Regions from separate parts of the Cellulosimicrobium sp. 22598 genome, predicted to be linked through region 2. Evidence: riboswitches for the same ligand, from Rfam matches in the RefSeq annotation. Region 2 holds a riboswitch; the other holds the start of a gene.
The links. A riboswitch is a leader RNA that binds a small molecule or an ion and turns the genes downstream of it on or off. The one in region 2 is predicted to bind S-adenosylmethionine.

Region 1: linked by a shared signal. The riboswitch ahead of ACTJIY_RS10105 (methylenetetrahydrofolate reductase) and the one ahead of ACTJIY_RS12320 (aminotransferase class V-fold PLP-dependent enzyme) in region 2 are both predicted to bind S-adenosylmethionine.

Annotation. Positions count from the first base shown of each region.
Region 1 covers NZ_JBQEMZ010000007.1:225,214-239,621, reverse strand. The annotation lists gene ACTJIY_RS10115 (LuxR C-terminal-related transcriptional regulator) at 1-979, opposite strand, end outside; gene ACTJIY_RS10110 (hypothetical protein) at 1,310-2,053, opposite strand; SAM riboswitch class I at 2,450-2,552, shown strand; gene ACTJIY_RS10105 (methylenetetrahydrofolate reductase) at 2,737-3,732, shown strand; gene metE (5-methyltetrahydropteroyltriglutamate--homocysteine S-methyltransferase) at 3,765-6,281, shown strand; gene ACTJIY_RS10095 (hypothetical protein) at 6,339-6,590, opposite strand; gene ACTJIY_RS10090 (DUF2630 family protein) at 6,645-6,893, opposite strand; gene ACTJIY_RS10085 (VOC family protein) at 6,986-7,384, shown strand; gene atpC (ATP synthase F1 subunit epsilon) at 7,388-7,702, opposite strand; gene ACTJIY_RS10075 (FBP domain-containing protein) at 8,391-8,897, shown strand; gene ACTJIY_RS10070 (MMPL family transporter) at 8,995-11,280, opposite strand; gene ACTJIY_RS10065 (family 16 glycoside hydrolase) at 11,556-14,408, opposite strand, start outside.
Region 2 covers NZ_JBQEMZ010000010.1:41,418-55,825, reverse strand. The annotation lists gene ACTJIY_RS12330 (CsbD family protein) at 1-95, shown strand, start outside; gene ACTJIY_RS12325 (GNAT family N-acetyltransferase) at 198-845, opposite strand; gene ACTJIY_RS12320 (aminotransferase class V-fold PLP-dependent enzyme) at 1,037-2,473, opposite strand; SAM riboswitch class IV at 2,509-2,624, opposite strand; gene ACTJIY_RS12315 (hypothetical protein) at 2,669-3,241, opposite strand; gene ACTJIY_RS12310 (rhodanese-like domain-containing protein) at 3,506-3,985, shown strand; gene ACTJIY_RS12305 (O-succinylhomoserine sulfhydrylase) at 3,982-5,232, shown strand; gene ACTJIY_RS12300 (class I SAM-dependent methyltransferase) at 5,337-6,074, shown strand; gene recC (exodeoxyribonuclease V subunit gamma) at 6,288-9,749, shown strand; gene ACTJIY_RS12290 (UvrD-helicase domain-containing protein) at 9,746-13,333, shown strand; gene recD (exodeoxyribonuclease V subunit alpha) at 13,330-14,408, shown strand, end outside.

The DNA of each region.
Region 1 (14,408 bases), on a different contig from region 2:
CGTAGCCGGCCGGATCCAGATAGCGCAGGTGCGAGAGCAGGCTCTGCCGCATCCTGGGCTCGTACTCGAGCACGCCCGCGTCAGCGCCCACATGACGGTAGAGGATCCCCCCCTCGACGAGTCGCCGAGCCGTCGAGCGCGCGTCCGGCACCGCCGTCAGGTCGTCGAGCTCGTCCACCTGGAGACGACGCTCGACGCAGGTGTCGAGGAGGAAGGGCATGATCTCCGGAGGCACGAACGACCCCAGAGCTCGCGTCGTCTCTCGACGGACGACGGCGGGGACCGCGTCGTGGAGATCGACTCCTCCCGAACCGCCCGAACCCAGGTCGGCCACCGCGGTGACGATCGACGCCGGGTAGCCGCCAAGTCCGTCGGTGACGAGCCCCGCCACCTCCTCGGTGATCTCGATCCCTCGCACCCGGGCGAAGCGCACCGTGTCCTGCGCGCTCCATGCGAGCGCAGCCATGCCGACCTCGACCATGCCTGTGCCCCGCCGGACGGGCGTGGGACCGACGGTGCTCAGCACGACCGCCCGTGCCCCGAGAGCGACCGCCGCCGCGCAGGCCGCGTCGATGAGGCCTGCATGGCCTGCACGGACGTCGTCGACGACGACGGTCACCGGGCCCAGAGCGCGGAGCAGCGCCCCGAGGCGCCCGGGTCCCGCGCCGTCGAGATCGGTGGACCCCGTGGGCCGGAGCACGTACCGCACCTGGTCGAGAACGCGGTCCGCGAGCTCTCCGGCACCGATGCACCGCCGCGCCGGGTCGCTCGCGGACGCCGAGAGCCAGACGATCACCTGGCCCTCGGCGAGCGCGGCCCGCGACCACCGTGCGACCGACACGGTCTTCCCGAAGCCGCGCGCGGCGCGGACCAGGACGTGACGGGTGGTGCTCGTGAGCGTGTCGTCAAGGAGCGGACGCTCGATCGCCGCAGAGGTCGTCGCCAGACGCGGGAGCAGACCGCGAAGCGCCGCTTCCACCTCGGCCCGTCCCGCGCCGCCCGCCTCTTCCCGACCGGTCAGCACCTGCTGCCACCCGCTGATCGAGGGTGAACCCTGCTCTCGCTGTCGTCCGCCGTCTCTCGCCTCCGCCACCGCTCCATACCTCTGACAGACGTCGGTCGGCCGGAGTCACGACGGGTGATCCGTCATGCGCCCGGCACAAGGACGCAGGGCGACACGGTTACCGCGCGCCCTACGTCTGCCCCGATACAACCTCACGGACCGGCGAAGTCAGGAGGTACGGAGGGTGATCCTGAGGGTGACCACAGGACGGAGCGACGGCCCGACCTCACGGGAACCGGCTCCCGCTCAGCCCTCGCGGAGGCGCACGAGGCGGCGCCCGGCAACGAGCAGGACACCGGCCAGGAGCAGCGCACCGGACGCCGCCGCGACCGGCACCGTCTCAAGCCCCGTCGCCGCCAGCTCTCCCTTCTCCGCGGGCTGCGCCGCACCAGGTATGGCGTCCGTGGTCGGCTCGGCCACGACCATGTCGACGGGCTGCGACGGCACGACAGGCTCCGCCGGATCGCTCGGGTCCGCCGGGTGCGTGGGCTCGGCCGGACCTGTCGGTTCGGCCGGGTCTGTCGGCTCGGCCGGGTCTGTCGGCTCGGCCGGGTCTGACGGCTCGACCGGATCCGACGGCTCAACCGGGTCTGACGGCTCAACCGGGTCCGACGGCACGCTCGAGCAGACGGGATCCTGGCCGCCTTCACCGAAGTGCTCGTCGTAGTGGGCGACCTGGACCCACGTGATGCAGTAGTCGTCCGAGTGGACGAGCGCCGACCACGGGAGGAAGCTCGAGCCGACGAACCGGCCCGACGGCTGGTCGTTGAGCGTCTCGAAGTGGATGCCGACCGACCGCTCGGCGCCCTCGACCGTGTAGCGGACGTTCACGTGGCCACCGTCCGGGAACGCGTCACCCGCGGGGAGATAGAGCCCTTCCGGGGCCACGCGGTAGGGCGTGGGCGAGTCGGACCCGCCAGCGAGCGCGGGTGCCGCGGACAGGCTGAGGATGAGGGCAGCGCCGAGCATTGCCCCCGATGCGATACGCATGGGACTGTGAGGTCCTTCCTTGAGAGGGAGAGATCTGCCCGGTTCGTACTCCGCCAAGAGGGGCCGGGCAGATCGCATGTCAGAGCGGGTCGACCACGCCTTTCGACGGTAGACCTGAACGACCGTCCAGTTGAGCGCTCCTGAGAGCCACGGCGCGCATCGTCGCAGGCGAGAGCATGCTTGCCGGCCCCACCCGTGATACCACTCACAGCATCCTTCACCCGCGGTCACCCCCGGGGTCACCCCGTTGCGATCGCACTCACACCGTGTTCTCGCCGTCCAGGGACGCGGACACCGGCCCACGTCCCCGAACGTCTCGGCACCCCCGGGCAACGCCATCCCGTCTCACGTGACGGGCACCCTCGACCGTATGCCGGATGGCCCGTAGGATCGTGGCAACCATCCAGAGCGGTCGAGAGTCCTGGCTCGACGACACCGCAGCAACCCGCCGACGGAAGCCTCCCGAGGACAAAGGTGCTAACGCCAGGGTCGATGGAGTGACGCATGACCTCAGAGGCATCCTTCGCGCACCGTCCGGGCACGTGCCCGACGGCGGTCGCGCCCTTCCGTGTCCCGGCGCCGCGTGCCGTGGCGCGCCCCGGCGAGGCGACGTCGTGAGCGTCGCGGACGCCGTCGGGCAGGCGCACGGCGGGGCGGCACGTCCCACGGTCTCGTTCGAGCTCATGCCCCCGCGGCGCCCGGACGCGGCGCCCAAGTTCTGGGAGACGGCACGCCGTCTCGTCGCGACGCACCCCGACTTCGTGTCCGTGACGTACGGCGCGGCGGGCACCGACCGCGCGACGGCTCGCCACGTCGTCGGCCGCCTGCTCCAGGGCACGCCCGTGCTGCCGATCGCGCACCTCACGTGCGTCGGGGCGTCGCGCGAGGACGTCGAGGAGGTCATCTCCGACTTCCTCGACGAGGGCGTGCGGAGCTTCCTCGCGCTGCGGGGCGACCCGCCGCGCGACCAGCCGGACTGGCAGCCCGCGCCCGACGGCGTCCGGTCGTCGACCGAGCTCGTCGCGCTCCTGCGCGAGGTCGAGGCGTCGCGGTGCGCGGCCGACCCGGCCGCGGCCCTGCGCGGCGCGGCCCGGCCGCTGACGATCGCCGTCGCGACGTTCAGCGACGGCAACCCCGCCGCCGGCACGACGCGCACCCAGGAGGTGCGCCGCCTGTTCCAGAAGCAGCAGGCCGGCGCGAGCTTCGCGATCACGCAGCTCTTCTACGACGCGTCGTCGTACACCGACTTCGTCGCCGAGGCCCGCGCGGCCGGCGTGACGATCCCCATCCTCGCCGGGCTGCTGCCCACGACGGAGCCCGCACGGCTCCGCCGCGTCGAGGAGCTCACGGGCGTGCGCGCGCCCCAGCACCTGCTGGACGCGCTCGACGCCCTGCCCGACCCGGAGGCGCAGCACGCCTACGGGATCGCGTACTCGGTCGACCTCGCGCAGCGCGTCCTCGACGCGGGCGCGCCCGGTCTGCACGTGTACACGTTCAACAAGCACCGCGCCGCTCTTGACCTGCTCGAGGGTGTCCACCTCGGCGGCGGGTCGCGCGGGACCGGGGGCAGCGCCAGCGCTGCCGCCGCCCCGCTCGTCCCGGACCTGGCCAGCGGGCCGTGGGTCACCGGCACCTCCCTGCCCCCGACGAGCGCCGCCACGCACGGCACGCCCGTCTGACCGGTCCTCCGGACCAGCAAGAGGTTTCGATCATGGCCACTTCCGTACCCTCCCCTACCCAGATCCAGGCCGGATTCCCCGCCGGCACCGTGCTCGGCTACCCCCGCATCGGGCGCCGCCGCGAGCTCAAGAAGGCCGTCGAGGCCTTCTGGGCCGGCAAGACGTCGGCCGACGAGCTCGAGGCCACGGCCCGCGAGCTGCGCCTCGCGACCGTGCGCCGGCTCGTCGAGCTCGGCCTCGGCGCCGACGACGCGTCCGTCCCCGGGTCGTTCTCCTACTACGACCAGGTGCTCGACGTCGCCGCCTCGCTCGGGGCGATCCCGTCGCGGTTCGCGTCGCTCCTCGGCACCGGGCCCGACGACGCGGGCCGCCTCGACCTCGCGGGCTACTTCACCGTCGCGCGCGGCCAGGGCGACGACGCCCCGCTCGAGATGACCAAGTGGTTCGACACGAACTACCACTACCTCGTGCCCGAGATCGGCCCGGACACCCCGATCCGGTTCGTGGACGACCGCATCGTGCGCGAGTTCGTCGAGGCCAAGGAGGCGGGCGTCGTCACGCGACCCGTCGTCGTCGGGCCGGTGACGTTCCTCGCGCTGTCCAAGGCCGCCGACGACGCTGCGTCGTCGGCCGCAGGCTTCCGCCCGCTCGACCGCCTCGACGACGTCGTCGCCGCCTACGCCGACCTGCTGCGCGCGCTCGCCGCCGCCGGCGCGCCGTGGGTCCAGCTCGACGAGCCGATCCTCGTCACCGACTCGGTCGACGTGCCGTTCACGGAGCTCGCGGCAGCGGTGGAGTCGGCCTACCGCACCCTCGCGACGGACCTCCGCCCTGTGCCGAACCCGGGGTCGCTCCCCACGGAGTCCTCCGGCTCGGGAGAGATCACGGGCTCGGCGCAGGGGGCGCGGCCCGCGATCCTCGTCGCCGCGCCGTTCGGGGGGCTGCAGGCCGGTGCCGAGGACGACGGCGGCGACGCGCGGGACGGGCTCGCGCTCCTCGCGGGCACCGACGTGGAGGCGATCGCGATCGACCTCGTCAAGGGCGCCGTCCCGACGGCGGCCGACGGCGGCGTCCCCGGCCTCGCCGGGAAGACGCTCGTCGCGGGCGTGATCGACGGGCACAACGTGTGGCGCGCGGACCTCGCGGCGAAGCTCGACGTCGTCGACGCGCTCCAGACGCTGGGTGCCGGTGCGGTCGCCGTCGGGACGTCGACGTCGCTGCTGCACGTGCCGCACGACGTGGAGGACGAGGTGTTCGCCGAGCCGGGGACGGCGTCGGGCACGACGCTCGACCCGCGCCTGCGCGACTGGCTCGCGTTCGCGGACCAGAAGGTCGGCGAGGTCGCGACGCTCGCCCGCACGCTCACGGAGGGTCGCGACGCCGTCGCGACGGAGATCGAGGCGTCCCGCGCGGCGGTGGCGTCGCGCGCGGAGGCGAGCGGCGTCGTCGTGCCCGCGGTGCGCGAGCGCGCCGCCGCGCTGACCGACGCGGACTTCGCGCGCGGCGACTACGCCGAGCGCGCGGCCGCGCAGCAGGAGCGTCTGAACCTGCCGCCGCTGCCGACGACCACGATCGGCTCGTTCCCGCAGACGCCGGAGATCCGCCGCGCCCGCGCGCTGTGGACGAAGGGCGAGCTCTCGGACGCGGACTACACGGCCGCGATGCGCGAGGAGATCGCGCGCGTCGTCGCGCTCCAGGAGGAGCTGGGCCTCGACGTCCTCGTGCACGGCGAGCCCGAGCGCAACGACATGGTGCAGTACTTCGCGGAGCACCTCGACGGGTTCGCCGTCACGGCGAACGGCTGGGTCCAGTCGTACGGCTCGCGCTGCGTCCGCCCGCCGATCCTGTGGGGCGACGTCACGCGGCCTGCGCCGATCACGGTCGAGTGGTCCGCGTACACGGCGTCGCTCACCGAGAAGCCGGTCAAGGGCATGCTCACCGGGCCGGTGACGATCCTCGCGTGGTCGTTCGTGCGCGACGACCAGCCGCTCGGCGACACCGCGAACCAGGTGGGCCTCGCGCTGCGCGACGAGATCGCGGACCTGGAGGCCGCCGGCATCGGGATCGTCCAGGTCGACGAGCCCGCGCTGCGCGAGCTCCTGCCGCTGCGCAAGGCCGACCAGCCCGCGTACCTCGACTGGTCGGTCGGCTCGTTCCGGCTCGCGACGTCGGGCGTGGAGGCGGCGACGCAGATCCACACGCACCTGTGCTACTCGGAGTTCGGCGAGGTCATCGGCGCGATCGACGGCCTCGACGCGGACGTGACGTCGGTCGAGGCGGCGCGCTCCCGCATGGAGATCGTGCCGGAGCTGCGCGACGCCGGGTACGCGCGCGGCATCGGGCCGGGCGTCTACGACATCCACAGCCCGCGCGTGCCCTCCGCCGAGGAGGTCACCGAGCTGCTGGAGCTCGCCGTGAAGTCGATCGACCCGACGGTCGTGTGGGTCAACCCGGACTGCGGCCTCAAGACGCGTCGCTACGAGGAGACCGTGCCGTCGCTCGAGCACCTGGTCGCCGCGGCGAAGGCGGTCCGCGCCACGCTCGGCTGATCCCCGCACACGCCGGAGGCCGGGTCCCGTCGAGACCCGGCCTCCGCGTCGTGTCGGTCAGCGCTCGGTCGTGCCCGTCCCCGCCATCGGGAGGGCGAACGCGAGCGTCGCGGCGAGGAGCCCGCCGACGAAGAGCCACACGCCGCCGTCGACGCCGGACATGCCCGACCCCATGAGGACCAGGCCCCCGACGAACAGCGCGAACGAGACGACGAACCGCGCCAGCGCGCCCGCGTGCCCGGGGATGTCGCGGCCTTCCGTCCCGGTGGGGAGGGGGCTGTCGGCCGCCTGCTCGCTGGTCGTGGTCATGGCGTTCTCCTTCTGAGGTCGGTGCGTGGGCCCGGGCGTCGTCGTCGGCGACGATCAGTCCAGGTAGTTCTCCACCGTACCGGGGTCGCGCACGGTGGCCGCATCCGGGTCGCTCCCGAACTCGCGGGCCGCGTCGCGCTGGCGCAGCAGGTCCCAGCACTGGTCGAGCTCGACCTCGATCGCACGCAGTCGCTCGTGCTCCTGCCCGCCGGTGATCTCGCCGTGCGCGAGCTGCTCGCGGAGCTCGCGCTCCTGCGCGACGAGGTCGCTGATCGTCCTGCGGATGCCGCCGTCGGTCGCCATGCGGTCCACGGTATGCCCGACGGCGCACGCGCGCCCGTGAGGGCGGGCGCCGGGCGGGCGCGGTGTCGGCGGCACGGCCTAGGCTCGCCGCCATGACGACGACGATCGGCCGCACGGTCCTGCTCTGCCACGACCTCGACGCGAGCGCCGCGTTCTGGGCGGACGGGTTCGGGTTCGGCACGCTGTTCCGCGGCGAGACCGACGGGTTCCCGCTGCTGCACGTCGGGCCCGGCCGCGTCGACGAGCCCGGGCTGTGGCTCGTCCCGCTCCCCGACGGCGGCACGCCCCTCGTGCGCCACGGGCTGCCGAACCTCGTCCTCTACGTCGACGACCTCGACGCGACCCTCGCGCGGCTCGCCGCCGTGGGGATCGAGCCGTTCGTCGGGCCGGACTCCGACGCCGAGTCCGGGGACCGGTTCGCGCACGTCCACGACCCGGACGGGCACCGGATCGTCGTCGTGCAGCTCGGTCCGGCGGCCGACCCCGCGTAGGGGCTACCGGGCCTGCACCCACGTCGCGTCGTCGGCGAGGATCGTCACCTCGTCGTCGTCGACCACGAGGAAGCCGCCGCCGATGCGCAGCTCCGCCGTCGGACGGTCCGGGGTCCGCAGCCGCACGCGCCCCGCCGCGAGGGTCGCCGCGACGGGCTGGTGCCGCGCGAGGATCCCCAGCGTGCCCGACACCGACGGCACCGTGACGCTGCGCGCCGGGCCCGACCAGAACACCCCGGACGGCACCACCACCTCGACGGACACCAGGCGCTCCCCCACGGGTACGGCGGTCTCGGACGGTGACGGCGCGACGGGCACGGAGGATCCTCCTCGACGACGGGTGGCGGAGCCTCCGAGTCTCGCGCCCGCGAGCGTCCCGCCGCGTCGTCTTTCGTCCCTCTCCGGGCGCCGGAGGTCACCGGTCGCGACATCGCCGAACCCGGGGTTCCTCCCCACGCGGAGCGCATCCTGGGGAGGAACCCCGGGTTCGGCGACGACCGGTCTCGCCGTGCGAGGGGGAATCACGTTGACGACGGCGGTGTGCGAGGCGCACCATCGAGGGTGACGGTTGCCGAGGGCAGCCGTTCGTCGTGCCGGTCGGGCACGGCCACGGTTCAGGTCGCGCCGGACGGGCGCACCGCACGGGACGAGGAGACGCGGATGCACAGCACCGCAGGCTGCGAGGTGGCCATGGCGGCCTGCTCGGGCACCCTCCCCTCCCGCACCGTCACCCGCTGAGACCACCCTCCGGACGCCGACAAGGCGCCCCGCCCCGTTGGGTGCTGGGTATTCGTCGTCACGACGCGTTCCTGACGACACCTCCCCCGCACCGAGCAGGTCTTGGCGACGGCGGTAGCGGGCATGCCGTCCTCCCCGCCTTCCCCGCCTCGGACGAGCGCCGTCGTCGTGCGGCCACCGCGACCCCGCGTCGCGGTGAGCCGGCCGCCTGCGCCGCCGCACGCCGTCGGGCAGGGTGGGTCCGTACCGACACGGAAGCCCTGAACCCATGAACCCCCTGACCGAGAAGCAGATCCGCGCGTCGTTCGTCAACGCCTCGAAGCGCGAGGCCGCGCAGGCGACCCTCCCCGAGCTCGACTCGCTCGACTGGGACCGCCTCGACTACCTCGGGTGGCGCGACCGCAAGGCGCCGCTGCTCGCGTACGCCGTCGTCGAGGTCGACGGCGAGCCGCGCGGCGTCCTGCTGCGCTCCACCGACGCCAAGACGGGCGGCATGCGCAAGCGCGCCGTCTGCGCGTGGTGCGAGGACGTCGTCGTCACGGACGACGTGAGCCTCTACGTCGCGCGGCGCGCCGGCGCCGCCGGGCGCCGCGGCAACACCGTCGGCACCCTCATCTGCACCCACTTCCTGTGCTCGCAGAACGTGCGCCGCACACCGACCCGCACCGAGATCGGCGACGACGAGTCGATGCGCGAGCTGTTCGTCGAGCTCCGCGTCGACGGCCTCCGCGAGCGCTCCGCCCGCTTCGTCGCCGAGGTCATGCGCGACGCCTGACGCACCACGGCTCTCCCTCGGCCCACCAGACCTCTACCTCGGCAGACCAAGGCTCTACCTCGGCAGACCAGGGCTCTACCTGGGGCCTACCAGGGCTCTACCTCGGCGGCGCGGAGGGTGAGCCGGACGCCGAGGGCGAGGGCGGAGCGGGGGTGTGACGGGTCGTGGTGGGTCTGGCGGGAGCCGCGAGGGACGAGCGGCGGATGGAAGACCCGTCGCGCCCCCGCGGAGCCCTCGCCCGGACTGAACCCTCGGAACCGTCCCGCCACGACGGCCACCAGTTCCATCGCCCGAGAAGCGTCATGGTCGCCGGGAGGAGGAGGCCGCGCACGACGGTCACGTCGAGGAGCACGGCGACGGCCATGCCGACGCCGACCTCCTTCATCGCGACGAGCTCGCCCGCCGCGAAACCGAGGAACACGATGCCGATGGCGACGGCGGCCGTCGTGACGACCGGGCCGGTCGCGGTGATGCCGCGGAGCACGGCCCGGTCGTTCGCGGCGCGCAGGTCCTCCCCGGGCGTGCGGGCGCGCCACTCCTCGGCCGTGCGCGCGAGGAGGAACACCTCGTAGTCGGTGGACAGGCCGAACACGAGCATGCCGATGAGCAGGGGCGTCGTGACGTCGAGCGCGCCCCACGGCTCGAACCCGAGCAGCGAGGCCCCGACGCCGTGCTGGAACACCGAGACGAGGACGCCGAGCGTCGCGGCGAGCGTGAGCAGGTTCATCACGAGCGCCTTGAGCGGCACGACGAGCGAGCCGGTGAGCAGGAAGAGGAGCACGAACGTCGCGAGCACGACGACGCCCGCGGCGAGCGGGAGGCGCTGCGCGAGGTGCTCCTGGGTGTCGACGACCTCGGCGGCCGGACCGGCGACGTGCACGTCGAGGTCGCCCGTGTCGATCGCGCGGATCGCGCGCAGCAGGTCCTGGGCCTCGGCGGCGGTCGCGTCGCCGCCCTCGCCGACGTCGGGCGTGACGTCGACGACGAGGACCTCGGACGGGTAGTCGGTGTCCTGCATCGCGTCCTCGACGCCCGGCAGGGCCGCGACGCGGTCGAGGTAGGCGGAGGCGGCCTCGTCGCCGCGGGGCGCCTCGACGAGCACGGTGATCGGGGTGACGCCGAGGTCGGCGAAGCGCGACGTCGACGCGTCGGCGGCGAGGCGCGCCTCGGCGTCGGCGGGCAGGGAGTGGACCTCGGAGCTGCCGAGCGTCATCGAGCCGAGCGGCGCGGCGAGCGCGAGGAGGAGGGCGGTCGCGCCGAGCGTGACGAGCACGGCGTGCCGCTGGGCGGTGCGCGCGAGGCGCCCGAGCGTCCCGGCCCCGCCGCGACCGGTCCACGGGTGGGACCAGGTGCGGGCTCCCGGGGCGGGGATGGCGCGGTGCCAGGTCGCGACGAGCGCGGGCACGAGCGTCAGCCCGGCGGCGGTCGCGACGAGCACCACCACGGCGCCGCCGACGGCCATGCCGGAGAGCAGCGAGTCGCCGAGCAGGAGCAGGCCGGTCAGGGCGATCGCGACGGCCAGCCCGGACGCGAGGACGGCGCGCCCGGCGGTGGCGAGCGTGCGCCCGACGAGCTCGTCGAGCGGGAGGCCCGGGTGCTCGGCGCGCTCCTCGCGGAAGCGCGCCAGGACGAGCAAGGAGTAGTCGACCGTGAGCCCGAGGCCGAGCAGCGTCACGACGTTGACCGCGAACTCGTTGACGGGCACGATCCCCAGCAGGCCGCTGAGCACGAGCAGCGCGACCGCGATGGCGGCGAGCGCGGACAGCAGCGGCACCAGGCCCGCGCGCAGGCCGCCGAGGACGACGACGAGCACGACCAGGAGGACGGCGATCGCCACGCCCTCGCCCACGGCGGCGTCGGTGATCGCCTGGTCGACGAACGCCTCCTCGGCGAGCAGCGCCCCGCCGACGAGGACCTCGGGGGTGTCGACGGTGTGGAGCGCGTCGGCGACCTGGTGCGCGAGGGCGAGGGCGTCGTCGTCGGACAGCGCGGGGTCGAGCTCGACGATCACGAGCGAGCCCTGGCCGTCGTCGGCGATGAGGCCGCCACCGGTGTACGCGTCGAACAGCTCGACGACGCCCGGCATCGCCCGGATGCCGTGCATCACCTCGCTCGCCTGGGCGATCAGCTCCGTGGAGAAGTAGTCGCGCCCGGACAGGACGGCGACGACGGTCTCGCCCTCGGGCTGGAGCTCGTCGAGACGCTCGGCCGCGAGGGCGGAGGGGCTCCCGGGCGGGGCGGGATCGACGTCGGTGGTCTTGTCGAAGACGGCGCCGCCGAGCACCGCGCCGAGGACGAGGAGGACCGCCCAGACCCCGAGGACGACGCCACGGCGACGCGCGGCGAACCGTCCGGTCCGGTGCAGGAGGCGTCCGAGCGCCATGGGCAGTCCTCCTCGTCGAGGGACGTCGTGCGGAGAGAGCCGGTCGGGTGCAGGAGCTCGTGCGGGTCCTGCGCGGACCGTGAGGTGAGGTCAGCACCCTACGCGAGGGTGGGAGCGCCGTCGGACCACGCTCCGCCCGTGCGAGGGGTGCGCCTCGGGACCACCGGGGTGGAGAAGGGGGGTGAGACGGGACGGGCGGGGACGGCTCGTGCTGCCGCCCCCGCCCGGTCCGTCCCGGGGCGGACGGCTCACGCCGCCCGCCCCGGGGTCTCAGCTCAGCCGCAGGTCGCGGCCTCGTAGGCGACGTCCGCCTGGAACGTCAGGTCGCCGCCCGTCGCGGACACCTGGGCGGTGCCCGCCTCGACCGAGGTCGAGCGCGTCGCGAACGACTGGTACGCGGAGGCACCCGGCTGGACGCCGGTCACCGTCTTCGTCCCGAACGGCGTCGTCAGCGTGATGTCCGCCGGCACCGTGTCGTCGTTCGTGGCACGGACCGCGACGTAGACCTTGCCCGCCATGCAGCGGGTCTGGACCGTCGTCGAGATCGCGAGCTCCTCGACCGGCTCGTCGGTCAGCTCCTTGAACCGGATGTTCCGGTAGTTGACCATCTCGCCGCTGCCGTGGTTCTGGATGCCGACGAAGCTGTTCACCAGACGCGCCGGGTCGGTGCTCGTGAAGTCGTTGACGAGCACGTCGTTGAGGTAGATGCGGATGCGGTCTCCCTCGACCCGGATGTCGTACGCGTTCCACTGCCCGACCGGCTTGAGGGCCGCGTCCCGGGCCGCCTCGTCGGCACCCTGGAACGTGTAGACCGCGCCGGTGGTGCGGTCGGGGGCGTCCGTCGCGTCGATCTGGATCTCGTAGCCCTTGTTGACGGCGACCCACGGGTCGTCGCCCGGGTTCGGGAACCCGACGAACACGCCGCCGTTGTCGTCCTTGGTGAGCTTCCAGTCGAGCTTCAGGCTGTAGTTCTCACCGAGCTCCTGCGCCGTGTACCAGAGCAGGCCCATGCCACCCGCACCGCGGATCGAGCAGTCGTCCTGGCGGCCGAAGCCACCCGGACCTGCCATGCGCCAGCCCTCCTGCAGGCTCGCGAGGGTGCCGTCGAAGAGGGCCGTGTAGCCGTCCTCGACCTCACCCGGCGAGCAGATGTCCGGGTTCTCGCCGATCGAGAGCACGTCGATGTTGATGTTGCCCTCGTCGCCGGTCTCGTAGGCGAGCGTGATGGTGTTGACTCCAGCCTGGAGCTCGAGGTTGCGCGTCAGCACACCCCAGTCCTTCCAGCTCCCCGTCGTGGGGAAGTTCCACTGACCGAGGTCCTGGCCGTTCACGTGCAGCGAGACGTTCTTCGCGCGCAGCGTCGTGTACGGGTGGATGCCGTTGGCGTAGCGCACGTTGACCGGGTAGGTGCCCGCCTCGGGGACGGTCACGGAGAACGTGCGGCCGGCGCCGACGCTCGTCATGCCCGCGGCGAAGCCGGAGCCCGAGTAGTTGCTGTGGTCCGAGCCGATGCTCGAGCTGCCGAGCGGCTGCGCGAGCTCCGCCTCGTACCAGCCGCGGTCGGCCGGGGCGACGTAGCCGGGGAGCGAGTTGAGCGTGTACCAGGCCTCGGTGCTGAGGAGCTCGGCGCCGTCGGCGGACGCGAACGGACGCGGCGACCGGATGTAGACGACGTGGCCGGGCTTGAGGCCGTCGATCTTCAGCGTGACGGTCGTGCGGTCCTCGGACACCGTGGCGTCGGTGACGAAGAGCGGCTCCTCGTCGACCTTCGGGCCGCCGTACTGCTGCGTCGGCACGTAGCGCCACTGCTTGACCTGGTAGGCGTCGGCGAGCTTCTCGACGACCTCGTCGGAGACCGGGTCGGTGTACTCGATCTCGAAGCCGCCCTCGACCACGCGCATCTCCTTCATGTCGAAGGAGTCCTCGTTGACGGGGACGAGCTTCTGGAGGCCGTACCGGAGCTTGCCGGACTCGCCCCAGTTGCCGCCCTCACCGGTGCCGCCGGCGTAGAGCGCGCCGTCGGGGCCGTAGATGACACGGTTCACGCCGACCTCGAGGCCCGCGGTGTGGCGGAAGACCGCACCCTGGAACTCGCCGTCGACCTTCTCGAGGAACGCGCGCTGGATGCCGCCGTAGGTGACGTCGCCGATGAGCATCTGGCCGGCGAACTCGCCGTCCTGGACGAGGATCGGGTTGCCCGGGGAGTTCGCGATCTCGTTCTGCGGGAGCCACACGGCCGGCGGGGAGACGGGGTTCGCGTCGAACGGCCCGGCCGGGTTCGTGTAGTGGTTGTAGAACTTGCCCGGCTGGATGTGGATGAGCTTGTTCGCCGGCAGCCAGGCACCCTGGTTGTCCGTCCCGAAGATCGCACCCTCGGGGCCGAAGCCGATGCCGTTGGGCGTGCGGAGGCCGCCCGCGACGTACGTGACCTCGCCGGTCTCGCGGTCGATCTTGATCGACGTGCCGCGGTTGGCCGCCGGCTGCGGGTTGGTCGTCGCGCCGCCGTTGTTGATGGCCACGGAGAGGTTGACGTAGAAGTAGTCCTCGTCGTGGATCAGGCCGAACGCGAACTCGTGGAAGTTGCCGCCGTCGGGCCACTCCGCGATCTTCGTGTGCTGGTCGTAGAAGCCGTCCCCGTCGGGGTCGGTGAGCTGCGTGAGCTGGTAGCGCTCCGAGACGAAGATCGAGTCCTCGACGACCTCGATGCCCATCGGGTTGAGCAGCTCGTCAGCGACCAGGGTCGCCGTGACGTCCTCGGGGCCGTCCGCCGTGGTGACGCCGTCGAGGAAGTAGACCTCGCCGGACACCGGGTCGGGGCGCCAGCCGCCGGAGCTGACCTCGCCCGTCGTCACGACGGCGAGCTTCTCGTCCGGCGTGAACGCCAGGCCCGAGACCTTGGGCTCGAAGCCCTCGGGGCGCAGGTCGACGAGGTCGTAGTTCGGGTTGACGGCGTCCAGGCGCAGGCCGTCGCCGGCCGTGTCGGTCGCACCCTCGCAGTACTTGTAGCCGGGCGCGGTCACGCGCACGACGCCCGCCTCGGTGCTGAGCGCCGACGTCGGGATGACCTCGAACGTCGAGCTGCCCGGCGTCTTCCACGCGAGCGTGAGGCGCTGCTTGTCGCTGCCCTC
Region 2 (14,408 bases):
ACAACGAGCGGCTCGAGGCCGAGGGCAAGAAGGACCAGGCGAAGGCTGACGTCAAGCAGGCGGGCGACGACGTCAAGGACGCGTTCGACCGCTAGTCCCTGCCCCTGATCTGCTCGCGAGGGCTCCGCTCCGGCGGGGCCCTCGCGGTGTCCCGCGTCCGCGGCACCGCCGTCGAGCCTGCCGGCCAGGGCGACGGCCTACGACGCGGCGAGCGGCAGCGAGGTCACCGGGTGCGCCGGGGCGAGCACGGGCACGACGCGCGGCGCGTTGATGCGCTCCAGGAGGCCGACCTCGACGGTCGGCCACTCGGGCGCGAGGATCGAGAACATCACGGAGTCGGCGCGCGTCCCGTCGGGCGCGGTGCGGTGGCCGCGCATGACGCCCTCCTCGTAGGCGCCGAGCCGCCGCATGGCCCCGAGCGAGCGCGTGTTGCGCGTGTCGACGCGGAAGCCGACACGGTGCACGTCCCACGTCTCGAACGCGTGCCGCAGCAACAGCCACTTGGTCACGGGGTTGACGAGGCTCCCCCACGTGGAGCGGGCGTAGAACGTCCGGCCGACCTCGACCCGGCGGTCGACGAGCGACAGGTCGCGGAACGCCGTGCTGCCGAGCACGTCGCCCGGGGCCCCGTCGGGGCCGGTGGCGCGCACGACGAAGCCCGTCAGGTCGGGCGCGGCGCGCGTCGCGGCCACCAGCTCGGCCATCCCCGCGACCCCGAAGGGCATGGGGATGCTCATGCCTGACCACATCGCCTCGTCGACGAGGCCGGCCAGTGTCTCAGCGTGCTCCAGGGCCAACGGCTCCAGGCGGAAGCCGTGCCCCGAGAGGACGACGTCGTGCAGCACAGCGCATATCAGAGCACACGCGGACGACGCCGCCAAGAGGCTCCGGCGACACGGTGGACAACGCTCGTCGACGCTCGGGTGAACAGCTGCCCGAGCGGCCGCGAGAGAGCGACGCCCGTCCGAGGTAGCGACGTCCGGTGCCTCGACGGGGCTGCACGTCGCTCCCTCAGCGGGAGGTCGCTATCTCGTGGTCATGCGGCGGGGCCGCACCCCGCGGCGTCGGCGAGGAAGCCCGCCGCGGCGGTCGCGAAGAGGCCCTCCAGGCCCGAGCCCGCCGGCACCGGGCGCGGGTCGTCGGCGACGGCCCAGCAGCCGTCGACGACCTCGTACCGCGTCGTCGGCCCCTGTTCCACGTACGACCGCACGGCCTCGACGAGGCGGACGACGTCGGCACCCGTCGTCCCGACGCCGACGGACGCCCGGATGGCGCCCGCGTCGTACCCGAGGCGCGCGAGCAGCGGGTGGGCGCAGAAGCGACCGTCGCGCACGCCGATGCCGTGCTCGGCGGAGAGGTACGCGGCGACGAGGCCCGGGTCGTGGCCCTCGACGGAGAACGTCACGACGCCGACCGGGTCGACGGCGTCCTCCCAGACCCGCACGACGCGCACGCCCGGGACCGCCTCCAGCCCGGCGACGAGCGCCGCGCGCAGGGTCGCCTCGTGGGCGTGGAGGTCGGCCGGGTCGAGCGCCGCGAGCGCGTCGCACGCGGCCGCGAGCGCCGCGGCGCCCACGACGTTCGGCGACCCTGCCTCGTGGCGCGCGGGCGCCGTCTGCCACTGCGTGCCGGTGAGGGCGACCTGCCGCACCGCCCCACCTCCGGCGAGGTACGGGGTCCCCGCGTCGAGCCAGTCGCGGCGACCCACGAGCGCGCCCGCGCCGAACGGCGCGTACGTCTTGTGGCCGGAGAACGCGACGTAGTCGACCCCGGAGCCCGCGAGGGAGAACCCGCGGTGCGGGACGAGCTGGGCGCCGTCGAGCACGACGCGCGCGCCGGCGTCGTGGGCGGCCCGCACGACGTCCGCGACGGGGAGCGACTCGCCCGTGACGTTCGACGCCCCGGTCACGGCGACCAGGGCGTACGGGAAGCGTGCGAGCTCGGTGCGCAGGCCGGACAGCGTCTCCGCGACGGACGCGCCGCCCGCGAGGACCGTCGCGCCGCCCGTGCGCTGCCACGGCAGGAGGTTCGCGTGGTGCTCGACGTCGAGGACGAGCACGCGCCCGGGCGTCCCGTCCGCGTTCGCCGGGACGCAGCCCGCGAGCAGGTTGAGCGAGTCGGTCGTGTTGCGCGTGACGACCGTGACGTCGTCCTCGCGCGCGCCGACGAACGCGCCGATCGTGCGGCGCGAGGCCTCGTAGAGCGCGGTCGAGACCTGCGACAGGTACCCGGCGCCCCGGTGCACGCTCGCGTAGAGCGGCAGCACCTCGGTCACGCGGTCCGCGACCGAGCGGAGCGCCGGCGCCGACGCCGCCACGTCGAGGTTCGCGTACGGGACGCTCCGGCCGTCGACGAGCGGGACGAGCGTGTCCGCGCCGACGACGGGCAGGAGGGCGGGCGCGCCGGCGACCGCTGCGAGGTCGGGCGCCTCCGAGACCTCGGTCGGACACGAGACGTGGGCGAGAGCAGTCATGACACAGTCCTCCGAGGGCAGTCCGGGGACGGTGATCCCCGCGCTTGCCGCGCGCCGGTCGGCGTACGGCCTGGTCGTCACCCGGGGCACCCCGCCGCGAGAGGAGGGTTGCCGGCCAGCAAACCGGGGTTTCACGCTGGCACTCATGACCTGCGTCCAGGATGTGCGCGCGGGACGGAGCGTGTCAACCGGTGGTCACGGTGTCTCGGATGGCGGGACGCAGTCCATGGGCAGGTCGAGGCGCCACCCGGACTCGTCGACCTCGAACGCGTCGAGCACCGCGCCGGTCCGCGCGTCGAGCACGACGACGGAGTCGGGCGGCCACTCGGCCGGGTCCCCCGGTGGCGTCTGCGGAGGACGCTGGAGCCGTACGCCGTTCGTGTGCGCCTCGACGACCTCACCGGTGCGCGTGCTGACCAGCACGACCTCCGGGTGCGCGTCGGCGGAGGCGTCGCACGCCTCGCCGTCGCCGTCCGAGGTCCACCAGCCCTCGTACCCGCCGACGGTGTGCTCGGCCAGGTCGATCGGCTCCCCCGTGTGCGCGTCGCCGTCGAGCGCCTCTCGGGAGGGGAAGGGCGAGACGAGGTCCTCGTCGGGTTCGACCTGGACGACCCGCGGCCGCTCGGTGGGCAGCCCGGGGACCGCGTCCCCGACGACGTGCACCACCGTCTGCGGGGCGTCCCCGCCTCCGGGCGCCGTCCACAGCAGGACGACGCCCGTCCCGACCACGCCCGCCACCACGGCCGCGCCCACCGCCCGTCGTCGCACGCTGGCCACCGTCTCCCCCCTTCGCTCCCGGGACCCCGCCCCGGCGCGCGATCACGCTAGCGCGACCGTCCGACGTCGGGCACCCCCTCCCGGAGGCCGCTCCCCGAGACGGGCGTTCCACGCGTCGGACGGGTGGCGTACGATCCCGAGCAACCATCCGGAGCGGCCGAGTGACGTGGCACGTCGACGCCGCAGCAACCCCCCGGTCCGTCGCGAGGCGGCCGGGCGCAGGGTGCTACTGCCACGATCGATGGAGGAGGACTCATGAGCGACCAGTCCCAGCAGAAGTCGGCCGTACCCGACGCGCGGCCCGCCGTCGGCTACGCCGGCGACCTCACCCCGCAGCAGGCGTGGGACCTGCTGACGAGCGACGAGCGCGCGGTGCTCGTCGACGTCCGCACCGAGGGCGAGTGGCGCACGATCGGCGTGCCCGACGCCACGGACCTCGCCCGCGACGTCGTGTTCGACGAGTGGGTGACCCCGGCCGGCCCCAACCCGCGCTTCCTGGACCAGCTCGTCGAGGCCGGGCTCACCCCCGGCGACGAGCGCCCCGTCGTGTTCCTGTGCCGCTCGGGCCAGCGGTCGATCGGCGCCGCGCGCGCGGCCACGGCCGCCGGTCTCGGGCCGTCGTACAACGTGCTCGAGGGCTTCGAGGGCGCCCAGGGGCTCTCGGGCCTGCGCGACGTCGAGGGCTGGAAGGTGCGCGGCCTGCCCACCACGACCTACGACGAGGCCGCCCGGTGAGCGCCGCGCAGCCCGGGAGCGTCCCCGGCGGCTCCGGCCGCAAGCCCCTGCCCGCGAGCGCGCGCCCCGCGACGCTCGCCGTGCGCGGCGGCCACCACCGCACGGAGTTCCAGGAGACCTCCGAGGCGCTGTTCCTCACGCAGGGGTACACGTACGACCGCGCCGCCGACGCCGAGGCGGCGTTCAAGGGCGAGCTCGACCGGTTCGTCTACTCGCGCTACGGCAACCCGACCGTGCACGCGTTCGAGGAGCGCCTGCGCCTGCTGGAGGGTGCCGAGGCCTGCTACGCGACGGCGTCCGGCATGTCCGCGGTGTTCACGTCGCTCGCCGCGCTCGTCGGTTCCGGGTCGCGGATCGTCGCGGCGCGCGCGCTGTTCGGGTCGAGCATCGTCATCTTCGACGAGATCTTCGCGAAGTGGGGCGTCCGGACGGACTACGTCGACGGGCACGTGCTCTCCCAGTGGGAGGAGGCGCTCTCGACGCCCGCGGACGTCGTGTTCTTCGAGACCCCGTCCAACCCCATGCAGGACATCGTCGACGCGCGGCGCGTGAGCGAGCTCGCGCACGCCGCGGGCGCGGTGGTGGTGCTCGACAACGTCTTCGCGACGCCGCTGCTGCAGAAGCCGCTCGAGCTCGGCGCGGACGTCGTCGTGTACTCGGCGACCAAGCACATCGACGGGCAGGGCCGCGTGCTCGGCGGCGCGATCCTCGGGACCGAGGAGTACGTCAACGGGCCCGTGCAGACGTTCCTCCGCAACACGGGGCCGTCGCTCTCGGCCTTCAACGCGTGGGTGCTGCTCAAGGGCCTCGAGACGCTCCCGGTGCGCGTCGCGGCGCAGAACGCGGCGGCCGCGCAGGTCGCCGAGGCGCTCGAGCAGCTCCCCGGGATCGGCCGCGTGCGCTACCCGTTCCTCGCGTCGCACCCGCAGCGCGAGCTCGCGCGGTCGCAGCAGAGCGGCGGCGGCACGGTCGTGACGTTCGACCTCGCCGTCCCCGAGGGCACCGACCCCGAGACGGCGAAGAAGCGCGCGTTCACGTTCCTCGACGCGCTCCAGGTCGTCGACATCTCCAACAACCTCGGCGACGCGAAGTCACTGATCACGCACCCCGCCACGACGACGCACCGCAAGCTCGGCCCCGAGGGCCGCGCCGCCGTCGGGATCGCGGAGACGACCGTGCGCCTGTCGGTGGGTCTGGAAGACCCGCTCGACGTCATCGAGGACGTGGAGCAGGCGCTCGACGCCTGACGACCCTCGCGCCGACCACATGGTCGGCGGGCAACAGGCGCATGGTCGGCGCGGTGCTCCGGAATGGTGTGGACCGGCCGTGCGGGCCTTCGTAGCGTCGGGGGATGCCCGACGCGATCTTCGACGACCCTCGCCTCGCCGCGCTCTACGACCCGCTCGACCCGGACCGCAGCGACCTCGACGCGTACGTCGCGATCGTCGACGAGCTCGGCGCGCGGCGCGTGCTCGACGTCGGGTGCGGCACCGGGACGTTCGCGTGCCTCCTGGCGGGGCGTGGGATCGAGGTGGTCGGCGTCGACCCGGCGGGCGCGTCGCTCGACGTCGCGCGCACCAAGCCGGGCGCCGACCGCGTGCGCTGGCTGCACGGCGACGCGACGACGCTCCCGCCGCTCCGGGTCGACCTCGCGACGATGACGGCGAACGTCGCGCAGGTGTTCCTCACCGACGACGCGTGGACCGCGACGCTGCGCGGCATCCGTTCCGCGCTGGTCCCGGACGGGTGGCTGGTCTTCGAGACGCGCGACCCCGCGCGCCGGGCCTGGGAGGGCTGGGTCCGCGAGGCGACGACCGTGCGCGTGGACGTGCCCGACGTCGGGCGGGTCGAGTCCTGGACCGACCTCACCGACGTGTCGCTCCCGTTCGTGTCCTTCCACGACACGACCGTGCTGCCCGACGGCACCGAGCTGCACTCCGACTCGACGCTGCGCTTCCGCGAGCGCGACGAGGTCGAGGCGTCGCTGGTGGCGTGCGGCTTCGAGGTCGTGGACGTCCGCGACGCGCCCGACCGCCCGGGCCGCGAGTGGGTGTTCGTCGCACGGCGCGCTGAGCCGGAGGTCGAGTGACGCACGTCCGAGCGAGCGACGCGCTCCGGCGTGCGCCTCTCGGTCGGGCGTGCGTCAGCCGGCACGTCCGCCCAGGACGGCACCGTCGTTCCCGACGATGTGGACGGCGGTTCGACGGTGTGGGACGCACCTCGTAGATTCCTCGTAGCGCCCGGCCGACCGGCGGGCGCGACGACCGGTCCGCCACCACCGACAGGGGTCCCCTTGCTGCACGTGCACCGCTCCGAGCGTGCCGAGGCGCTCGTGGCGCCGCTCGCCGCCGTGCTCGCCGAGGCGCCGGAGGACCCGTTCACGCCGGACGTCGTGGCCGTCCCGACGCGCGGGGTCGAGCGGTGGCTCGCGCAGCGGCTCTCGCACCACCTGGGCGCGGGCGAGACGTCGGGGATCTGCGCGAACGTGGACTTCCGCGGCCCGCGCCGGCTCGTGGAGCAGGTCGTCGCGGACCTCACCGACCTCGACCCCGACCACGACCCGTGGCGCCCCGAGCGGCTCGCCTGGTCGGTGCTCGAGGTGCTCGACGCGCACCTCGCCGAGCCCTGGGCGGCACCGCTCGCGCGGTACGTCGGCGACCCGGGCGACGAGGTGCGCCGGGGCCGGCGCCTGACGCTCGCGCGTCGGCTCGCGGACCTGCTCGTCGACTACGCGCGGCAGCGGCCCGAGGTGGTGCTCGCGTGGTCGGCCCCATCGCCGAAGACCGGCGACACCCCGGACGACCTCGCCTGGCAGCCCGAGCTCTGGCGCCGCCTGGTCGACCGCGTCCCGGCCACGGACCCCGCACGTCGTGTCGAGGACGCGGTCGCCGCGCTCCGCGCCGACCCCGCGGCCGTCGACCTCCCGCCGCGGCTGTCCGTGTTCGGCCCGACGCGGCTCCCGGAGGACGAGCTGCGCGTGCTGCACGTGCTCGCCGAGCACCGCGACGTCCACCTGTGGCTCGTGCACCCGTCGCCCGCGCTATGGGAGAAGGTCGCGGCTTACGACGGCGCCCCCGCCACGAGCGACGACCTCACCGAGGACACCGCCCCGGACCACGCAGGCACGCGGCGTCGCGCAGACCTGCCCACGCTCGCCCGACACCCGTTCCTCGCGTCGACCGGCCGTGACGCGGTCGAGCTGCAGCTCCGGCTCTCAGCCGGCGGGTCGGTCGAGACGCACCACGCAGCCGCGCCGACCCCCCCGACGCTGCTCGGCGCGCTGCAGTCCGCGCTGCGGGCGGACGAGCCCGACGGCGCGCACCTGCTCGACCCGGCGGACCGGTCCGTGCAGGTGCTCGCCTGCCACGGCCGCGCGCGCCAGGTCGAGGTCCTGCGCGAGACGCTGGTCGGCCTGTTCTCCGCCGACCCGACGCTCCAGGCGCGCGACGTGATCGTGCTGTGCCCCGACGTCGAGACGTTCGCGCCCCTCGTCACGGCGACGTTCGGCGCGGTCCCCGAGCTCGGCGAGGACGCGCACCCCGGTCAGCGCCTGCGGGTCAGCCTCGCCGACCGCGGCGCCGGGACGACCAACCCCGTGCTCGCGCTGCTCGCCACCCTGCTGCGCCTCGCAGACGGCCGCGTCACGGCGTCGGAGGTGCTCGACCTCGCGGCGAGCGCGCCGGTCCGGCGCCGGTTCCGGTTCTCCGACGACGACGTGGACCGCCTGCGCCAGTGGGCCGTCGAGGCGGGCGTGCACTGGGGCGAGGACGGCGCGCGCCGGGCCCGGTTCGGGATCGACGGGCACGTGCGGCAGGGCACGTGGGACGCGGCGCTCGACCGGCTCCTGCTCGGCGCGGCGATGGCGGACGAGGACGCGCGGTTCGTCGGGCCGGCGCTGCCGCTGGACGACGTCGGCTCGACCGACGTGGACCTCGCGGGCCGCCTCGCAGAGCTCGTCGCACGGCTGACGGAGACGCTGCGCGCGCTCGACGGGGTGCACCCGCTGGCGCACTGGCTCGACGCGCTCGACCGCGCGCTCACGCTGCTCGCCGAGGCGCCGCCCACGGAGGGGTGGCAGATCGGCTCCGCGCGCCGCGTGCTGGGCGACGTGCGCGCGGCGGGCGCCGCGCACGGCGGGGTCGCGCTGCGGCTCGCGGACGTGCGCGCGCTGCTCGACGACCGTCTCGCGGGGCGCCCGACCCGTGCCGGGTTCCGCACGGGCGCGCTGACCGTGTGCTCGCTCGAGCCGATGCGCTCGGTGCCGCACCGGGTCGTGTGCCTCCTGGGCCTCGACGACGGCGTCTTCCCCCGCACCGCCGCTCCCGCGGGCGACGACCTGCTCGCGCGGCACCCGGAGATCGGCGAGCGCGACGCGCGCAGCGAGGACCGGCAGATCTTCCTCGACGCCGTCGCGGCGGCGGGCGACCACCTCGTCGTCGTGCACACGGGCGCCGACGAGCGCACCGGCGCCGCCCGCCCGCCGGCGGTCCCCGTCGCGGAGCTGCTCGACGCGCTCGACCGCGTGGCGCGGACTCCCGACGGGCGCCCGGCGCGCGAGCACGTCGTCGTGCAGCACCCGCTGCAGACCGTGGACGAGCGCAACTTCATCCCGGGCGCTCTGGGCGTGCCGGGTCCGTTCAGCCACGACGGCGCGGCGTTCGACGGCGCCCGCCAGGCGCGCGAGACGCGTCAGCCGGTCGGGGCGCTGGTAGGCGCGCCGCTCTCGCTCCCGGCCGTGGCCGAGAGCGGCCCGCAGGCCGGCGAGGTCCCGGACGCCGGGGCGGACGCCCGCGCCGACGTCGAGCTCGACGACCTGGTCCGCCTGCTGGAGAACGCGCCGCGCTGGTTCGCGCAGCACACGCTCGACGTCGGGCTCGTGCTGGAGGAGGACGACGTCGAGGACCGCCTCCCGCTCGCGCTCACCGGCCTCGCGGGATGGGGCGTGGGCGACCGCGTGCTCCGCGCCGCGCTCGCCGGCGTCGACCCGAACCGGGCGATGCAGGCCGAGTGGCGCCGGGGCCAGGTCCCGCCGCGCGAGCTGGGCCGCTCGGCGTTGCAGGAGGTGGTCCGCGCCGTCGGCCCGCTGCGCGTCGCCGCCGTGGAGGCCGCGCGCGAGGCCGACCTCGCCGCGGGCCGCCCGGTGAGCCAGGACGTGCTGAGCTCCGCGGAGACGGTCGACGTCCGCGCCGTGCTGCCCGACGGCCGCACCCTCGTCGGGAGCGTGCCGGGCGTGCACGGGGCGCGGGTCGTGCGCACCGAGTACTCGCGGCTCGGTCCCAAGCACCGGCTGCGCGCCTGGGTCCAGGCGCTCGCGCTCACGGCGAGCGACCCGGGCCGCCCGTGGGACGCCGTCGCGATCGGTCGCTCGTCCCGGGGCCCGGGCGTCGCGTGGTCCACCCTCACCCCGCCGGACCGCGAGACGGCGTCCCGGGTCCTCGCGGACCTCGTGGCGCTGCGCGACGAGGCGGCGCGCGAGCCGTTGCCGCTGCTGCCCGACGTGTCGCTGCGCTACACGGAGGAGCGGCGCACGAGCGACGCGCGCGACGCCCTGATGCGCGCGGGCTGGGCGTGGAACAAGGGCTTCGAGTGCAAGGACCCGTACGTCGTCCTCGCGTGGGGCCAGGACCCGGCCCTCCCCGACGTCGCGGGGCTCGCCACCACGGCCGACCTGGGCCGCTTCCCCGACGACCCGACCCGCCTCGGTGCGCTCGCGCGCCGCGTGTGGGAGCCCCTGCTGGAGAACGAGCTGCGAGGTGCCCGGTGAACGGCGCGACGTCCCGGACCGCGACCGACGGCGCCCCCGCGCACGGGGGCACGGCGGGGACGAGCAGCGCACCCCGGCGCTTCGACCCGTTCGGCGCGCTGCCGAGCGGGACGGTCGTGCTCGAGGCGAGCGCCGGCACGGGCAAGACCCACACGATCGCGACCCTCACGACGCGCTACGTCGCCGAGGGCGTGGCCGCCCTGCCGGAGATCATGCTCGTGACCTTCGGCCGCGCCGCGACCTCGGAGCTGCGCGACCGCGTCCGCGAGCGCCTCGTCGCGACCGAGCGCGCGCTGCGCGGGCCCGCGCCGGCGTCCAGCCGGGACGACCTCGTCGCGTTCCTCGCCGCGGTCGACGACGACGAGCTCGACCGCCGCCGCGAGCGCTTGCGCGTCGCGCTGTCCCAGCTCGACGCCGCGACCATCACCACGACGCACGGCTTCTGCCAGCAGATGCTCACCGCGCTGGGGACGGCGGCCGACGTCGACCTCGCGACGAGCTTCCTGCCGGACGTCGCGGACCTCGTCGAGGAGGTCACCGACGACCTGTACGTGCGGCGGTTCGCCGACGAGCCGGAGCCGATCCTCTCGCCGCGCGACGTGCGCGACGTCGCCCGGGCGGCGGTGAGCGACCACGGGGCGGTGGTCGCGCCGGCGGACGCGGCCGAGGGGTCGGTGGCGGCGGCGCGGTACGAGGTCGCGGTCGCGGCCCGTCGCGAGGTGGAGGCGCGCAAGCGCGCGATGCACCTGCTCGACTACGACGACCTGCTCGTGCTGCTGCGCCGCGCGCTGACCGACCCCGAGCACGGCGCGACCGCGGCGCGACGGGTCCGGTCGCGGTTCCGCGTCGTCATGGTGGACGAGTTCCAGGACACCGACCCCGAGCAGTGGGAGATCCTGCGGACGGCGTTCCACGGGCACCCCGAGGAGTGCCGCACGCTGGTGCTCATCGGCGACCCCAAGCAGGCGATCTACGCGTTCCGCGGCGCGGACGTCGTGACGTACCTGCGCGCGGTCGAGGACGCGACGGACACCGCGACGCTCAGCACGAGCTGGCGCAGCGACGGACCGCTCCTCGCGGGCCTGCACGCGCTGCTGGGCGAGACGGCGCTCGGCGACCCGCGCATCGTCGTGCGCCCGGTCGACGCGGCGCACCCCGAGCCGCGCTTCTCCGGCGGCGCGCCGGTGCGGCTGCGGCAGGTCACGCGGCGTGCCTACCGCCTCGGCGGGTCGTCGGCGCCGTCGGCCCCGGACGCCCGCAGCCTGCTGGCCCGGGACGTCGCGGCGGACGTCGCGGGGCGGCTGGGGACCGCCGACGGCGGCGGCGACCGCGTGCGCGACGACGCCCTCGGCGCGACGGGCGACGACGGCGTGGGCACCGGCACGGGGCGGTGGCGGCCGCTGGAGCCGCGCGACGTCGCGGTGCTCACCCGGACGAACGCGCAGGCCGAGGCGGTGCGCTCCGCGCTCGTCGCGCTCGGCGTGCCCGCGGTCGTGTCGGGGCCGTCGAGCGTGTTCGGCTCGGCGGCGGCCCAGGACTGGCTCACCCTGCTCGCCGCGCTGGAGCAGCCCGGTCTGCACCGCCGCGCGACGGCGCTCGCCCTCACCCCCTTCGTCGGCTGGGACGCGCAGCGGCTCGCGACCGCCGGCGACGCCGACCACGACGAGCTCGGGGACACCGTCCGGACCTGGGCGCGTCTGCTCGCGGACCGCGGCGTGGCCGCGGTCGCGGAGGTCGCGGCCCGGGGAGGTACGACCGCGCGGGTCATGGCCCGGGTCGACGGCGAGCGCTACCTCACCGACCTGCGCCACGTCACGCAGGCGCTCCACGAGGCCGCCGTCACCGACGGGCTGGGCACGGCCGCCCTCACGGCGTGGCTGCGCGCCCGGATCGCCGAGGTCGGCACCGTCTTCACCGACGAGCGCACCCGGCGCCTCGAGACCGACGCCGCCGCCGTGCAGGTCGTCACCGTCCACGCCGCGAAGGGCCTGGAGTTCGGCGTCGTGTACGTCCCGTTCGGCTGGGAGCGGTTCGAGTCGGACGACCAGGAGCTGTTCGCGTTCCACGACGACCACGGGCAGCGCGTCCTGCACCTGGGCGGTGTCGGCTCCCCCGGGTTCGTGGACGCCAAGGCGCGCTGGCGCGACGAGGAGCTGGGCGAGGACCTGCGGCTGCTGTACGTCGCCCTCACGCGCGCCCGGCACCAGGTCGTCGTGCACTGGACGCCGACCAAGCGCAGCACCGGGTCCGGCCCGCTCACGCGCCTGCTGCTCGCGGACCGGATGCTCGGCGGCGAGCCGGGCCGCCACGCCCGCCCCGACGCGATGCGCGACGACGCCGTCCGGTCCGCGTTCGAGGCGGTCGCCGCGCGCTCGGGCGGGACGGTCGTCGTCGAGCAGGTCGATGCCCGGCCGAAGGGCGAGCGCTGGTCGCCCGGAGCCCGCGCCGGGTCCGACCTCGCCCTCGCCGCCGCGACGCACCTGCCCGACCGCGAGTGGCGGCGCGCGTCGTACTCGGCGCTCACCGCGGCGGCGCACCACGGTCCGGTCGGCGGGATCGAGAGCGAGCCCGAGGACCCGGGTGTCCAGGACGAGCCGGAGGAGACGCCGGACGACGACGGGACGGGCGCTGTGCCGGCCGAGGTGCCGGGCGGAGCGCCCACGACCCGTCCGGGCGCCGACGTCCCCTCGCCCTACGAGGGGCAGCCGGGGGGCACGGCGTTCGGCACGCTGGTGCACGAGATCCTCGAGTACGTCGACACCGCGGCGGACGACCTCGATGCCGAGGTCCGCGCCCGGTGCGCGCAGGCGGCGACGGTCCGCGTGCCCGGGGTGGAGCCCGTGTCGCTCGCGGCGGCGCTGGGCCTGTCGCTGCGCACCCCGCTCGGACCGATCGCGGGCGGGCTCACGCTCGCCGACGTCGACCCGCGCGACCGCCTGCCCGAGCTCGAGTTCGAGCTCCCGCTCGCGGGCGGGGACGAGACCGAGGGCGTCACGCCCTCGACGCTGCGCGACCTCGCCGACGTCCTGCGCGCCCACCTGCCCGCCGACGACGCGTTCGCCCGCTACCCCGACCTGCTCGCCGCGCTGGCCGACGAGGCGGCGGACGGCTCCGGGGCGACCGGAGCGGCGGGCGGCGGCGTCCCGCTGCGGGGGTACCTCACAGGTTCGATCGACGCGGTGCTGCGGGTTCCCGTCGCGAGGCCGGACGGTCGTCCCGACCCCGCGGGCCGCCGGCGCTACCTCGTCGTCGACTACAAGACGAACCGGGTCGGTCCGCCCGGGGTGCCGCTCGCCGTCGGCGACTACCACCCGGACGCGACGCGCGACGCGATGCTCGCCTCGCACTACCCCCTCCAGCTCGTGCTCTACCTCGTCGCGCTGCACCGCTACCTGCGCTGGCGCGTGCGCGACTACGACCCCGACCGCGACCTCGCGGGCGGCGCGTACCTGTTCGTGCGCGGCATGGCCGGCCCCGACACCCCGACCGGTCCCGACGGCGCGCCGTACGGCGTCGTCGCCTGGACGCCCCCGCCGGGGCTCGTCGTCGCCCTGTCCGCCCTGCTCGACGGAGGTCGCGCATGACCACGGCCCCTCTCGGCGCGACGGTGCCCGCCGCGCCCCCGGCCCCTCCGGTGGACGAGGGCGACCCGCGCCTCGCCGTCGGGGTGCGCGCGTGGCTCGCCGCGTTCAACGCCGCGCGCGTGGTCTCCGCGGCCGACCTGCGCGTCGCGCTGCGGCTCGGCCACCTCACGGGCGAGCAGGACGACCAGGTGCTGCTCGCGGTCGCGCTCGCCGTGCGCGCGGTGCGCAGCGGGTCGGTGTGCGTGCGCCTCGACGACCTGGGGTCGCTGGAGCTGCCCGAGGACGAGGAGGCGGCGCGCACCGACGCCACGGACCTGCCCTGGCCGGACCGGACCGCGTGGGCGTCAGCGGTCGCGCGCAGCCCCCTCGTCGCGGCGGGCGTCGACGGGCCGGCGGACCGTCCCGCGCGCTGGGTGGGCGGCGCCCTGTACCTCGACCGGTACTGGCGCGACGAGCTCGCGGTGCGGCACGACGTCGACGGTCGGCTCGCCGCGGACGACCTGCCCGTGGACGGCGACCGCCTCGACGCCGCCCTCGCCCGCCTCTTTCCCGCGGCGGACGACACCCGGCAGCGCCTCGCCGCCGCGCACGCCGCGACGCGCCGGCTCACGGTGCTCACGGGCGGTCCGGGGACGGGCAAGACGACGACGGTCGCGCGCCTGCTCGCCGTCCTGCACGACGCCGCGCTCCCGACCTCGTCGTCCGCCGGCACCACGTCCGGCGCCGCGCTGCGCGTGGCGCTCGCCGCGCCCACGGGCAAGGCGGCCGCGCGCCTGCAGGAGGCGGTGCGCGAGGTCGTCGCCGGGTTCCCGGACGCCGCCGACCGCGAGCGCGTCGGCGCCCCCGTCGCGACGACGCTGCACCGCCTGCTCGGCTTCCGGCCGGGCAGCAGCACCCGGTTCCGGCACGACGCGCACCACCATCTGCCGCACGACGTGGTGGTCGTCGACGAGACCTCGATGGTCGCCCTGCCGCTCATGGCGCGGCTGCTCGAGGCGCTGCGGCCCGACGCGCGGCTCGTGCTCGTCGGCGACCCCGACCAGCTCGCGTCCGTCGAGGCCGGGGCCGTGCTCGG